3 regions of the Streptomyces sp. NPDC093094 genome follow, and region 3 is predicted to be linked to each of the others. Evidence: riboswitches for the same ligand, from Rfam matches in the RefSeq annotation. Region 3 holds a riboswitch; each other region holds the start of a gene.
What was found. Region 3 has a riboswitch for cyclic di-AMP ahead of ACIQGV_RS20840 (transglycosylase SLT domain-containing protein). Riboswitches for the same ligand answer to the same signal wherever they lie in the genome.
Positions count from the first base shown of each region.

Region 1: linked by a shared signal. The riboswitch ahead of ACIQGV_RS21680 (NlpC/P60 family protein) and the one ahead of ACIQGV_RS20840 (transglycosylase SLT domain-containing protein) in region 3 are both predicted to bind cyclic di-AMP.
Region 2: linked by a shared signal. The riboswitch ahead of ACIQGV_RS00450 (M23 family metallopeptidase) and the one ahead of ACIQGV_RS20840 (transglycosylase SLT domain-containing protein) in region 3 are both predicted to bind cyclic di-AMP.

Region 1 covers NZ_JBIVOX010000009.1:319,177-321,487, forward strand. The annotation lists gene ACIQGV_RS21680 (NlpC/P60 family protein) at 1-994, opposite strand, end outside; cyclic di-AMP (ydaO/yuaA leader) riboswitch at 1,002-1,167, opposite strand; gene pcrA (DNA helicase PcrA) at 1,398-2,311, shown strand, end outside.
Region 2 covers NZ_JBIVOX010000001.1:113,050-115,360, reverse strand. The annotation lists gene ACIQGV_RS00450 (M23 family metallopeptidase) at 112-876, opposite strand; cyclic di-AMP (ydaO/yuaA leader) riboswitch at 889-1,052, opposite strand; gene ACIQGV_RS00445 (M16 family metallopeptidase) at 1,288-2,311, opposite strand, start outside.
Region 3 covers NZ_JBIVOX010000009.1:154,268-156,578, forward strand. The annotation lists gene ACIQGV_RS20835 (HAD family hydrolase) at 1-630, shown strand, start outside; gene ACIQGV_RS20840 (transglycosylase SLT domain-containing protein) at 643-1,113, opposite strand; cyclic di-AMP (ydaO/yuaA leader) riboswitch at 1,119-1,294, opposite strand.

The sequences.
Region 1 (2,311 bases), 160 kb from region 3:
AGGTGGTGCGCGGGAGGGTGACGTCGGCGGCCCGCCAGGCGGCCTGGGTGAGACCGGAGCAGTCGTAGGAGTCGGGCCCGGTGGCGCCCCAGACGTACGGCTTGCCGATCTGGGTGCGGGCGAAGGCGAGCGTCTTCTCCGCCTTGGTGGAGTAGCCGGAGCCTACGGAGGGGGACGAGGAGCCCGTCGAGCCGGACGTGTCCGTGCCGCCGGTGGACGGGGACGCGTCACCGGTCACGGCCTCCTGCCGCGCCGCCTCCTCGGCGGCCTCCCGCTGCCGCTGCTCCTCCGCCTGCTGGGCGGCCAGCTCGGCGGCCTTGCGGGCGGCCTCCTCGCGCTCGCGTTCCTCGATCGCCGCGAGCCGGGCCTTCTCCTCGGCCGTCAGCCGCGACAGCAGCTCGCGGGCGTCGGCGAGCTTCTTCTGGACGGTGGCCTTCGCCGTCTTCAGGTCGCTCTGCGAGTCGGTGAGCGTCTCGAGGCTCTGCGTGGCCTCGCGGCGCTTCTCCATCGTCGCGGACTGCTCGGTGACGTAGTCGTCGACCGCTTCCTTCTGACGGCCGGTGAGGCGGTCCATCAGCTGGGTCCGGTCGAAGTAGTCCTGCGGGGTGTCGGCGAGCAGGAAGGTCTCCGTGTCGGGCGCGGCGACGCCGGTGCGGTACTGGGCGGCGGCGAAGGAACCGAGCTCCTCGCGCGCCTCGTTCAGCTTCTGGGTGCGCCGGGCCACGTCGTCGAGCAGGGTGTCGACCTGCTTGCGCTGCTTGGAGGTGCGTTCCCTGGCCGAGTTGTACTTCTCGGTCGCCGACTCCGCCTGGCGGTACAGGTCGTCGACCTTCTTCTCGACCTCCTCCAGGCTCGGCCGGTCGTCGTCCGAGGGGCTGGCGTTGGCCGTCTGGGACAGCAGGGCCACGGAGGTGAGGGCCGCCGTGGCCAGGGCGGGGGTCCGTATGCCTGCGACGCGCGTACCAGCGGGACGCGCCTTGCGGTGCGACGCCAAGAGAGGCGACTCCTTCCATCGGCCGCCTACCGGGTTAGCTGTCGGGTTCGGGCGGATGGTTCGGAAGGTTTGCCCTACGGCGCTCCCCTGAGGGAGTGGGCCGATTCACCCCAGGATCGGTGGGTCCCCGGCTCCGCGCCGTGTGGGCGCATCGGACTCGGCGGAGGCCGCGCGGCCCGGCGACGTTCGCCGGTGGGGGTCGTACGGCCTGCCCGGCACCGTAGCCAACTCGTGTGGCCCTTGTGAAGGTTGATGGGCGATATGCCCGATACATTTTCGTGACCTTGTCGTGCACGCGCTTACTGCGCCGCAGGCAGTGTCAGTGGTGCTACGTAGGGTGGCGGCCGGGGAGTTCCCCGGACGGCGGCCGGTTGTCGGCGGCGCCCCCTAGACTCGGAGAGCGATGAGCAGCCTCTTTGACGACAGCTTCCTGGCGGACCTCCAGGCCCCTCGCGGGCACGAGGAGGAGCCTCCGCCGCCGCCCGAGCACGAGCACGCTCCGGAGCCGATCCCGGACGATCTGTTCGGCGGGAAGTTCGACGTGCCCCCGGACCGGGACGAGTACTACCGCGACGGCGCCCCGCGCCCCGCGGTCGACACCGCCGCACTGCTGGAGGGCCTGAACGACAACCAGCGCGCGGCCGTCGTCCACTCCGGCTCCCCGCTGCTCATCGTGGCCGGCGCCGGCTCCGGCAAGACCCGTGTGCTCACCCACCGCATCGCCCACCTGCTGGCCGAGCGGAACGTGCACCCCGGGCAGATTCTCGCGATCACCTTCACCAACAAGGCCGCGGGCGAGATGAAGGAGCGCGTCGAGCAGCTCGTCGGCCCGCGCGCGCACGCGATGTGGGTCATGACCTTCCACAGCGCGTGTGTGCGCATCCTGCGCCGCGAGTCCAAGAAGCTCGGCTTCACGTCGTCCTTCTCGATCTACGACGCCGCCGACTCCAAGCGCCTGATGGCCCTGGTCTGCCGCGACCTGGACCTCGACCCGAAGCGCTTCCCGCCGAAGGCGTTCAGCGCCAAGATCAGCAACCTGAAGAACGAGCTGATCGACGAGGAGGACTTCGCCGCCCGGGCCGCCGACGGCTTCGAGAAGACCCTCGCCCAGGCGTACGCCCTCTACCAGTCGCGGCTGCGTGAGGCGAACGCCCTCGACTTCGACGACCTGATCATGACGACGGTCAATCTGCTGCGTGCCTTCCCGGACGTCGCCGAGCACTACCGCCGCCGCTTCCGCCATGTCATGGTCGACGAGTACCAGGACACCAACCACGCCCAGTACACCCTGGTGCGCGAGCTGGTGGGCACCGGCGC
Region 2 (2,311 bases), on a different contig from region 3:
TCCGACGGCGGACCGGAATCCATGGATATTTTTTGGACAACCGGCCCCCGCGGGCGACGGAAAACCGAAAGCCCCGGCTCGGGAGCCGGGGCTTCGGGGAAGAACTGTCGCTCAGATGTTCACACCGTGCGAGCGGAGGTAGAAGACCGGGTCGAGGTCCGAGCCGTACTCCTGGGTCGCGCGGGCCTCGAAGTGCAGATGCGCGCCGGTGACGTTGCCGGTGGCGCCGGACAGGCCGATCTGCTGTCCCGGGGTGACCGACTGGCCCACCGCGACCGCGACGGAGGACAGATGGCCGTACTGGGTGTACGTGCCGTCGTGCATCCGGATGACCACCTGGTTGCCGTACGCGCCGCCCCAGCCGGCCTCGACGACGGTGCCCATGCCGACGGACTGGACGACCGTGCCGCTGGAGGCGTGGAAGTCGACGCCGGTGTGGCTGCCGGAGGACCACAGCGTGCCGCCGGTGCGGTAGCCGGTGGACACGTAGGAGCCGGCGATCGGCGACACGAAGGTGTTCAGGCGCTTGCGCTCGGCCTCGCGGGCGGCGCGCTCCTGGGCCTCGCGGGCGGCCTCGGCGCGGGCCTCGGCGCGCTTGACGGCGGCCTCCTCGGCCAGCTGCTCGGCGAGCGCCTCCTCGGCGGCCACCTTCTGCGCGGTGGCCTGGGCGTCGATCTGGTCGGCGACGGTGTCGCCGATGGTGACGACCGGCAGCAGGCCGGTCTGCTCGGGCTCCGGCTCGGCGGCCAGGGCCGGCGCGGCCAGGGTGCCGATGACACCGGTGGTGGTGAGCGCGGCGACACCCGCCGCGCGGACGGTGGAGTGCTGCATCCGGCTGGGACGACGGTGCTTCCCGGTGGCGCGCGTGAACGCCATGAAGTGGCTGGTCCTTTCCTTCCCTCTCGCCTACCGGGTTAGCTGACGGGTTCGGAGCAGGAAGGTCTCCTACGGACCCCCTCGCCTCAGGCGCGGGCATCCGATTCACCCCAGGGACTTCGGTGGGTCCCCGGCTCCCCCGGCTCGCGCCGTGGGGGACTCGGCGATGGCTGTCCGGTGCCGCGGTTGCGGCGCACTGCCTGACGTACAGCCCGCATGACGCTAAGGGGATCATCTTTCGATCCTCAAACCGATCGGGGTTTTTGTAGCGCACGCCACAGGGCAGACAGGCAGCCTCTCCCGCAACCCATCGCCAACTCGGACAAATTCAGATAAACATGGAGCCCTGGTGACGCTCCGGTCACCAGGGCTCCATGCGCGCGTGCTGTCGGCGTACGCCTCCGCTCGGCTCTACTCGGCCGTGACGACGGTGACTTCGCCGATGCCGAGGGCCTCGACGGGCTCCTTGATCTGAGCCGCGTCACCGACGAGGACGGTCACCAGGCGGTCCACCGGGAAGGCGTTGACGACGGCCGCCGTGGCCTCCACCGTGCCGGTGGCGGCGAGCTGCTGATACAGCGTCGCCTGGAAGTCGTCGGGCAGATGCTGCTCGACCTGGTCTGCCAGCGTGCTCGCGACGGCGGCGGCCGTCTCGTACTTCAGCGGCGCCACCCCGACGAGGTTCTGCACGGCCACGTCCCGCTCGGTGTCGGTCAGACCGTCCGCGGCGAGCGTGCGCAGCACCATCCACAGATCCTGCAGCGCCGGACCGGTGTTCGGGGTGTCGACGGAGCCGCTGATGGCGAGCATCGACACGCCCGAGCCGTCGGGCGCGGAACGCAGCACCTGGCCGAACGCCCGCACGCCGTAGGTGTATCCCTTCTCCTCGCGCAGGACGCGGTCCAGGCGGGAGGTGAGGGTGCCGCCCAGGCAGTACGTGCCGAGCACCTGCGCGGGCCACACACGGTCGTGGCGGTCGGACCCGACACGCCCGATCAGCAGCTGCGTCTGGACCGCCCCGGGGCGGTCCACGACGACCACCCGGCCCCTGTCGTCGGCGCTGACCGGCGGCACGGGCCGCGGCGCCGCCTTGGAGCCCGTCCAGGCGCCCAGGGTCTCCCCGAGCAGGGCGTCCAGGTCGACGCCCGTCAGGTCGCCGACGACCACGGCGGTGGCGGTGGCGGGGCGCACATGGCGCTCGTAGAAGGCCCGCACGGCCGCGGAGTCGATCGCGGCGACGGTCTCCTCGGAGCCTTGACGCGGCCGGGACATGCGCACGGAGGCCGGGAACAGCTGCCGGGACAGCTCCTTGGCCGCCCGGCGGCCCGGGTTCGCCATCTCGTGCGGGATCTCGTCGAGCCGGTTGGTCACCAGCCGCTCGACCTCGCTGTCGGCGAAGGCGGGCGCCCTGAGGGCGTCGGAGAGCAGCCCGAGC
Region 3 (2,311 bases):
GAGCTCGGCAGCACGGGGCTCGCGGTGTGCGGGCAGGGTGCGCAGCTCTACGACGTGGACGCCGACCGGCTGCTGTGGTCCGTCACCCTGGACCGGGAGCTGGCGGAGACCGCGCTCGGCAAGATCGAGGCGGAGGTGGGCCAGGTGTACGCGGCCGTGGACCAGGACGGTGTCGACGGGCTGACACTGATCGAGCCCGGGTACACGATGCCGCACCCCACGCTTCCGGCGGTCAGGGTCGAGCGCCGCGACGACCTGTGGTGCGAGCCGATCAGCAAGGTGCTGCTGCGCCACCACACGCTGAGCGACGACGAGCTGGCGGCGGTGGCGCGCGGGGCCGTGGGGTCGCTGGCCACGGTCACCATGTCGGGCCCCGGGACGGTGGAGCTCCAGCCGTGCGGGGTCACCAAGGCGACGGGGCTGGCGCTGGCCGCCCGGCATCTCGGCCTGACCCCCGCGGACACCGTCGCCTTCGGTGACATGCCGAACGACATCCCCATGTTCGACTGGGCCGCGTACGGCGTGGCGATGGCCAACGCTCACCCCGAACTCAAGGCGGTGGCCGACGAGGTCACCCGCTCGAACGAGGACGACGGCATCGCCGTCGTCCTCGAACGCCTCTACGGCTGAGGGCCGGGAGGATCAGTACGCGCCGAAGACGTTGTCGATGGAGCCGTAGCGGTCCGCCGCGTAGTTGCAGGCGGCGGTGATGTTGGCGACCGGGTCGTAGGGGTCGAACGCGGTGCCGGCCACGTGGTAGGCCGCGAAGGTCGGGTCGATGACCTGGAGCAGGCCCTTGGAGGGCGTGCCGGCGGCCGCGTTGGAGTCCCAGTTGTTGATGGCGAGGGGGTTGCCCGAGGACTCGCGCATGACGTTGCGGTAGATGCCGTCGTAGGAGCCCGGGATGCCGTGCTGGGACATGATGTCGAGCGACTGGCGGATCCACCCGTCGAGGGTGTTCGGGTAGACGGTCGCCGAGGCCGCGGCGGCGGGGGCGGCCGAGGCGCCGGTGGCGCCGACGAGCGGCAGGGCGAGCACGGCGGCGCCGACTCCGGCGGCGGCCAGGGCACGGGCGAGGCGGGGACGGCGGTTTGCAGGCGTGTTCGTACGCATGGGGACATTCCTCTCCGGCGCCTGCGAGGTGAGCTGTCGGGTTCGGGCGGAAAGGTGCCCGGCCGTGCCTGAAGAAGGCATGGCTTAACCCCGAGCCGTGCCGTACGTCGTAGCTGGTACGACGTGCGGACCGGCGACTTACCTGGGTCCCCCGCTCCTGCCGCTGCGGTGTTGGTCGGATGCCTTGGGCGGCGGCAGGATTCGGCGTCCACCCGGCTGCCGGAACGTATGCGAGAGCGCATGAGGGAAACAAGTTCAGGATTCGCACAAAGTGCCGATCAAGCATGATCCAGGATCTTTACGGCACTTGATCCTTTATGGCCCTTGAGGCCCAATTGCACGGCAGAGTGGCTTTTTGGGTGTGGGGGGCGTGCCGGTCGCGGAGGGTCTGCGAGGTGAGCCAACTCACCGTCAGTCGCAAGAGTGGCAATTCGGGCATCACGCCCAACTCTGCCTCAAATGGCCGCTCGTGGGATCTGCTTCTCCCGGGCGTGGATCGCGGCGTCCGGGGCGGGCTCGGGACGCCGCGCCGCGGGCCGGTATCCGGACGCCGTGCGTCGCCGGTCACATCACGCACCCCCGGCCGGCTGGATCCTGCCCGCGGTCCGTGCCCCGTTCCCCGGCCGGGGCGCCGTGCGGACGTGCCCCCGGTGTGCCGGCGGGTCCGGCGCTCCGCGGGTGGCCGGTGCGGCGGAACCCTGGAGGGCGTGCGTCATCGGCGTCACGGTCGGTGGGGGGCGGGTGGCGGGCCGCGGTCGGGGCGCCGGCGGGGCCGGGGGCGATCGGGTCGTGCACCCGGCCGGCGGGAAGGCGCTCCGGCGGCCGGAGGGTGCTGTCGCGGCACGGGCCGTACCGGCCGGTCGGGTGGTGCCCGGGGAACGCGGGGCTGTCCGGTGTCGGGGGGGCCCCGGCGCGGCGGGGGGGGGGCGCCCCCCCGGCGCCCCGGGGGGGGGGGGGGGGGGGGGGGGGGGGGGGGGGGGGGGGGGGGGGGGGGGGGGCCGGGGGGGGGGGGGGGGGGGGGGCCCCCCCCCGGCCGCCGGGGGGCCCCCCGACACCGGACGGACAGGGGTGCGCAGGTCCTCGTGAGGCACGTGAGGCGTCTCGCGGGGGAAGGGTGTAAGGATGCGCGGGAGCGTGATCCCGCCGGCCTCGGTGGACCCGGGGTGCCCTGCGGCGCGGCGGCTGTGCGCCGGGTCGG